Prochlorococcus marinus str. MIT 1214: one gene and its partner. The protein of the gene in region 2 binds, or shares a complex with, the protein of the main gene of each other region. Links are inferred from orthologs where the notes say so. Each region holds a gene or a part of one and is shown on either strand. Other genes may lie near its edges. The genes, in order: secA and secY.

Region 1 (3,692 bases), 100 kb from region 2 along the record:
ATTTATCTTTTGAATAAAGTAAATTATGTACAATATCAGATATTTTATAATCTTTACTATTAATCATTTTCTTCCAATAATTTAAACCATCAAAATCAGCTTTTCTACCAAAAAGATTTAAATATAACTTATTAATTTTAAAATCAAAAGTTTTCTCATGAGCTATATATTTTATATATTCATCTTGCTTAGAAAGTTCATTAGATATTTCCCTTAAGCTTATTGATTGATTAGATTGAGAAAGCCAATAATTAATTCCAGATGGATCTCCAGGTCTTCCAAAATATGCTAAATATAATTTTTGCAAATCATTAGAATCAAAATTTATCATATGACTAAATTAGATCTCTTAAATTATGCTTCTACTTTCTTTTGCGCTGGCTGAAACATAAACATAGAGTAAATTACATTTCTTCTCATATTTATCATCATATCTAAAAACATATCATATCCTTCATTTTTATATTCGATTAGAGGATCTTTTTGCCCATAGCCTCTTAATCCCACAGATTCTCGAAGTGAGTCCATTGATTGCAAATGCTCTCTCCAAAGAGTATCAAGTTGCTGAAGGATAAAAAACCTTTCAGCTTGTCGCATAATTCCTGGATGCGTCTGTTCTACTTGAGCTTCTTTCAGATCGTAAGCATTTCTTAACTGCTCTTTTAAAAAATCTTTTAATTCATTTTTATTTAATCCCAATAAATCCTCACTTTTTAAATCAGCTAATAAATATATAAATTCTTTCACTTTAGATACTAAATTCGTCAGGTCCCACTCTTCGGGTGGCAAGTCTTCATTAACATATGCTTCAACAATTTCTTCCATAGTTCTTTGACCATATCCAATAACTTGAAGTTTCAACTCTCTACCGTCTAGAACTCTTCTTCTCTCTGAATAAACAGCTTTTCTTTGATTATTCATTACTTCGTCATATTCAAATATTTGTTTTCTAATATCATAATAATACGTTTCTACTTTTTTTTGAGCTCCTTCTAAAGAACGAGTAAGCATTCCTGACTCAATAGGCATATCTTCTTCAACCCTAAAAGCATTCATAAGACCTGCGACTCTATCCCCTCCAAAAATACGCAGTAAATTATCTTCTAAAGATAAAAAGAAACGAGTACTTCCTAGATCACCTTGTCTACCAGCTCTACCTCTTAACTGATTGTCAACTCTCCTTGATTCATGTCTCTCAGTACCAATAACATGCAAGCCTCCTGCTTCTCGAACAGTTTTTTCTTCTTGACTAATTACTAATTCATATTCATTTTTAATGGTGTTAATTACTGATCTCAAAGATGCAATGTTTTGATCTTCAGTGGGTGCTTTTTCAGCAGCTGTTGAAATCAAATCATCTAATTCAATTGAGCTAATAGCTCGATCTCCGAATTCCTTAACAAGATTTGAAGCCAATAAAGCCAGTTCGCTATCAGCTTCTTCAGTTAAAGAAGCTGGGAAAATATTTCTTAATAGTTGTTTTTGTTTATTATCAATATTCTTAGTCTTCTTCTCTCCAGATTTAAATCCAGATGCATCTGATTGCGCATTTCTTTGTAATGGCAATGGAGGAGAATGGCCATCTTCAGGCTTAACTAATCGAGGATGAAGAATCTCTTTAACTTTTAATCTAGCCATATAATCACTATTACCTCCAAGAATAATATCCGTACCTCTTCCAGCCATATTCGTAGCAATTGTGACTGCTCCCAATCTGCCTGCTTGAGCAACTATTTCTGCTTCTCTTTCAACATTCTCAGGTTTTGCATTTAACAAATTATGAGGTACTTCCTCCTCAGATAATAACGAACTTAATAATTCACTCTTTTCAACACTAGTTGTTCCTACTAAAACTGGCCGACCTTCTCTATGAATTAATGCTGTTTCTTTAGCGACAGCCCTCCATTTTGCTTGCTCTGTTTTAAAGACTTGATCAACCCAATCTTGTCTAGAGATTTTTCTATTTGTTGGGATAGCAGTTGTTTCAAGCTTATATGTTTTTTCAAATTCAACTTCTTCAGTTTTTGCGGTCCCAGTCATTCCAGATAAACGCGGGTATAACAAGAAAAAATTTTGATAAGTTATGGAAGCTAAAGTTTGAGTCTCAGATTGAATATCAAGATCTTCTTTAGCCTCTATTGCTTGATGTTGGCCATCACTCCAGCGTCTACCAGGCATTACTCTGCCTGTAAATTCATCTACAATTACCGCCTCTTTATTACGAATAATATAATTAACATCTTTAATAAAAAGCTCTTTTGCTTTCAGTGCATTAGTAATAAAATGAGCCCATGGATCTTTTGGATCAAATAAATCATTGACATTTAATAGTTTCTCAGTTTTAGCAAATCCTTCGTCAGTCAAGATACAACTTCTTTGTTTTTCATCTACTTCATAATCTCCTTCAGGGTCAATACCATCTTTCCCTGTTTCCGCTGCTCTAATTAAATCTTCTACAACTTTTGCAGCTCGACGATATTTCTCTTGTGGCCTATCAACTTGTCCTGAAATAATCAAAGGTGTTCTTGCTTCATCAATCAAAATTGAATCAACTTCATCAATCACACAAAAATTAAAATTTCTTTGAACGACTTCTGATATATCTGCAGCCATATTATCCCTTAAATAATCAAAACCAAGTTCAGAATTAGTAGCATAGGTAATATCACATGAATAATTTTTTTTCCTTTGAATAGGATTCATATCTTGTTGAATCAATCCAACACTTAATCCAAGGAAACGATGAACCTGCCCCATCCACTCAGCGTCTCTTCGCGCTAAGTAATCATTAACTGTGACGATATGAACCCCTTCAGAAGTCAATGCATTCAAATAACTAGGTAATGTTGAGACAAGAGTTTTACCTTCGCCTGTCTTCATCTCTGCAATCTGACCTTCATGTAAAACCATACCCCCAACTAATTGCACATCAAAATGACGCATATTTAATACTCTTTTTGATGCTTCACGTACAACCGCAAATGCCTCTGGCAATAATTCATCCAACAAATTACGCTGGTCTTTTTTTGATGAAACTTTATCTAGCTTTTCGCGAAATTCATATGTCTTCCTTTTTAGATCGTGGTCAGACAAAGAAATCAAATCTTGCTCTAAAAGATTTATATCAGTTATTAATGGTGTAAATCTTTTAAGCTTCCTAGCATTAGGGTCTCCCAATAGGTTTTTAAGCATTCAAAGTTTTACTAAACTCATCTAATATAGCTTAACAGTTCAATAATCACTGATTTTTGATTTGCAATAAGCATAATCATATAAAAAGTTTATTTTAGAAATCAAAAATCTTTATTTAAAGGATAGAAATAAACAAAATTAAAAAGATTTTAGATAGGATAAAGATCATCAAGTAAACGCATCACCACAGAGGCTTATTATATACAATCATAAATCAAATAAAGTCCAAAAGGTTATTTGATTACATCAATAACTTAGATAGAAGCTGTCAGTGAAGTAAACTTAACGACAAAATACAGCTGACATGAGCAAACAGAAAATCGCTCTGATAACAGGAATTAATGGGCAGGATGGAAGTTATCTCACCGAGTTACTGCTAGATAAAGGATATATTGTTCATGGACTAATTAGAAGATCTAGTGTTGGCAATAGATCGCGAATTAATCATTTGATAGAGAAAGAAGAAAATAAAAATGAACTAATTCTTCATGATGGTGATC
Region 2 (3,235 bases):
TAGGGATAAAATCGAAGAGGATAATGAAATCATCATAATTTAATGATGACCTTGTTGTAAGAAGTCAACAAAAGGAAATTAATCCTTCAAGACTTCTTAATAAAGTCGGGGGATTAGCCCTGACGCTGTTTATTTCGAGGCCTTTTCTTGTTGATCACATAGATCCGGCCTCTGCGCCTAACGATCTGATCGTCAGGACTAATTTTTTTGACTGAAGATCTAACCTTCATTTGGCAAGACTCTCCTATTTCCAAACTATAACTTTACTACATCGTCAGCCTAAAGCTTTCTCAATACATGAAAACACAACATCTATGTCAGCGTTACCTTCTATCTCCTCCAGTATTCCTTGCTTCGCATACAAATCAATCAGGGGGGCTGTTTTTTCTCTATAAATTTTGAGTCTATTAATTATTACTTGTTCATTATCATCCTGTCTTCCTCTTTCTAAAAGCCTTTTAATTAAATAATCATCGGCAATTTTTATTAAGATAACCCCTTCTAATGGTTGATTAATTTTTTCTAAAAGACTTTTTAGAGAATTAGCTTGATTAACATTTCTAGGGAACCCATCAAGTAACCACCCTTCATTAATATTTATCAATCTTCCTTCAACAATTGAAAGAACTAATTCATCACTTACTAATTCTCCTTTATTCATTACTTCCGCAGCTTTAAGACCTAGAGAAGATCCAGAAGAGACCTCATCTCTGAGTAAATCCCCAGTCGAAAGATGATCTAATCGGTACTTTCTACAAAAAAGATTTGCTTGCGTCCCTTTACCAGCTCCAGGGGGGCCAAGGAATAGTAATTTCTTTTTCATTTAAATAAAAAACATTCTAAAGATATTATTGACGCACCAATCCTTCATATCTTTGAGAAATGACATAAGTCTGTATCTGCTTAGATGTATCAATTGCGACTCCTACCAAGATTAACAATGAAGTCGCACCAAGACCTTGGAAAGTTTGAACATTAGTTGCTCTCTCTACTGCAGCAGGAACGATGGCAACTGAACCAAGAAATAAACCACCAAGTAAAGTGAGGCGGTTTTGAACTCCTGAAAGGTAATTGGAAGTTGAACCTCCAGGCCTTACGCCAGGAATTGCAACACCACCCTTTTTTAAATTTGAGGCAATATCTATGGGATTAATTGTTAAAGAAGCATAAAAATAAGCAAACCCCAAAATCAATGCAAAAAAGGTAATTGCATATGGCCATGGGTTTGATGAACCTGGATTAAGTGAACTCGCAGCCTTTATGAGTAATGGGTTTTGAGTGAAATTTGCAATTGTTATAGGGAGGAAAATTAATGCAGAAGCAAAGATTATTGGCATAACACCACCAGCATTTAACTTGAGAGGTAAATAACTTTGCCTACTTGGCAAAAGGGCTGTACCGCCCATTTGGCTTTTTGCACTTACTATGGGAATTCTCCTAGCACCTTCTTGAACAAAAATAATACCCACAATAGTAATTAAAAAAACCATCAAAAGAATGATTATTCCCAGGACATCAGCTCTATCTCCTGTTTGGGCTTTTTCAATAGTAGAACTAAGTGCCTTAGGCAAAGTCGCAACAATATTCAAAAAAATAACTAAAGAAGCACCTTGGCCTATCCCTTTTTCAGTAATAATCTCACTAAGCCACATAACTATCATCGATCCAGTAACTAACGCAAGTGATGTTTGAATAACAAATTCAGTTTCGCCAAGACCTTCGACCGCATACTGTCTAAGAATTAAAGCAAAAACTGTGCTTTGAACCAATCCCCATCCCAAAGCTACGTATCTAGTGATTTGAGCAATCTTTCTTCTCCCTGCCTCTCCTTCGTTTTTCTGTAGATCTTCTAATTGCGGTAAAGAGGCAGTAAGCAATTGAATAATGATTGACGCATTAATAAATGGAAGAATACCTAGCGCAAAAACACCTAAAGTTGATATTCCGCCACCTGTAAAAATATCAAGAAATCCAATCAATTGGCCACCTTGATCAATAAAGGTTTTAAAAGCTTCTCTATCTATTCCAGGCATAGGAATATAAATTCCTAATCTCACAATTAGCAATAGGCTTAAGGTCGTAAAGACTCTTCCCCTAAGCTCCTCATTGCTAAACAATTGGGTGATTACTTCACCTGCGCTTGGGTTTCGACCACGACTTATTAACATTTAATAAGGATAATTTATTGGAGGCTAGTGTATAAAATCAAATTTTTGAGATGTGGAAATTAGTTATACATTTCACATGTGCCCCCGGCGGCTTCAATTTTCTTTTTAGCAGATGTTGTGAACGCAGAAGCTTGAACAGTCAATTTTATTTCCAACTTACCATTACCAAGAATTTTTAGAGGATTTTTTGGTTTAGTCAAAATCCCCTCCTTAACCAATAAATCGAGGTTAACAACAGTCCCATCTTTTAATGCATTCAATCTGGAAACATTGAGGACAGTAAAATTTTTCTGATTAACTATTGGGAAATGCTTTAATTTTGGAACTCGCCTGTACAATGGCATCTGACCACCCTCAAAACCTGGGCGAGTAGGTCTACCTGATCGAGATTTTTGCCCCCTCATCCCAAAACCGCAACTAGCTCCTTGGCCAGCAGCAATACCTCGACCTTTACGCATTTTTTTACGTCTAGATCCTTTATTTGATTGAAGAGATTCTAATTTAATAGTCATGATTTTTAAGAATAAATCTGCTCAAGTGAGATACCACGCTCTTTTGCTGTGGCTTTATGAGTTCTTAGCTCACTTAAAGCAACCATTGCAGCACGAGCATTGTTCAAAGGGGTCTTACTACCTAATCGCTTAGCAAGGACATTTTTAATTCCGGCCAATTCTAAAACAGTACGGATTGAACCGCCTGCAATTACGCCTGTTCCAGGTGCTGCCGGACGAATTAAAACACTGGCTGCTCCATCTCTTCCGTTAGAGAGAGTTGGGATCGAACTATTTCGAGTTAAAGGAACACGAACAAGATGTTTTTTGCCATCGGCAACTCCTTTACGAACTGCACCAATTACATCTCCAGCTTTTCCTACACCAACGCCAACTTGACCCTTTTCATTGCCAACTACCACTATTGCCCTAAAGCTCATTTTCTTTCCACCTTTGACTGTTTTGGAAACCCTTCGAATTTGGACAACTCGTTCTTGCCATTCAGAGTCTCTTTCTTGACCTCTTCTTTCTCTTCTCCCTCCACGTTTTTCGCCACGGTTACGACGGTTTTCCTGC

The links.
Region 1: the proteins of secY (region 2) and secA are in contact, whole or in part, in a crystal structure (PDB 3DIN), measured with the Thermotoga maritima proteins. The link is inferred for Prochlorococcus marinus str. MIT 1214 from one-to-one orthologs. Residues at the interface, in WP_004081795.1 of Thermotoga maritima: Glu108, Gly109, Glu110, Glu111, Ala236, Glu237, Arg238, Arg239, Ile240, Thr241, Ile242, Gln243, Tyr244, Ala245, Arg246, Arg247, Val248, Thr249, Gly250, Arg251, Arg252, Val253, Tyr254, Gly256, Ala257, Ser258, Thr259, Tyr260, Leu261, Pro262; in WP_004082002.1 of Thermotoga maritima: Glu261, Ala262, Arg263, Lys300, Ala301, Arg302, Thr303, Ile304, Ile305, Leu323, Tyr324, Asp325, Pro326, Val329, Ser330, Tyr333, Ile336, Lys340, Phe345, Val349, Glu363, Phe364, Tyr374, Ser375, Gly376, Gly377, Glu393, Ile395, Thr482, Ser483.

What each region holds. Positions count from the first base shown.
Region 1 is NZ_CP114777.1:1,206,268-1,209,959, forward strand. The notes cover bases 155-3,519. They hold secA (preprotein translocase subunit SecA), read right to left. Parts: upstream 3,193-3,519; coding sequence 355-3,192; downstream 155-354. Other genes in these bases: O5639_RS06945 (ATP-binding cassette domain-containing protein), read right to left, coding at 155-331; gmd (GDP-mannose 4,6-dehydratase), read left to right, coding at 3,497-3,519. Also shown: more of O5639_RS06945, read right to left, coding at 1-154; more of gmd, read left to right, coding at 3,520-3,692. UniProt on the Escherichia coli protein: Required for protein export, interacts with the SecYEG preprotein conducting channel.
Region 2 is NZ_CP114777.1:1,106,199-1,109,433, forward strand. Bases 9-2,916 are described here. They hold secY (preprotein translocase subunit SecY), read right to left. Parts: upstream 2,169-2,916; coding sequence 849-2,168; downstream 9-848. Other genes in these bases: rpmJ (50S ribosomal protein L36), read right to left, coding at 114-230; O5639_RS06375 (adenylate kinase), read right to left, coding at 275-823; rplO (50S ribosomal protein L15), read right to left, coding at 2,228-2,680; rpsE (30S ribosomal protein S5), read right to left, coding at 2,686-2,916. In the rest of the region: more of rpsE, read right to left, coding at 2,917-3,235. UniProt on the Escherichia coli protein: The central subunit of the protein translocation channel SecYEG. Consists of two halves formed by TMs 1-5 and 6-10.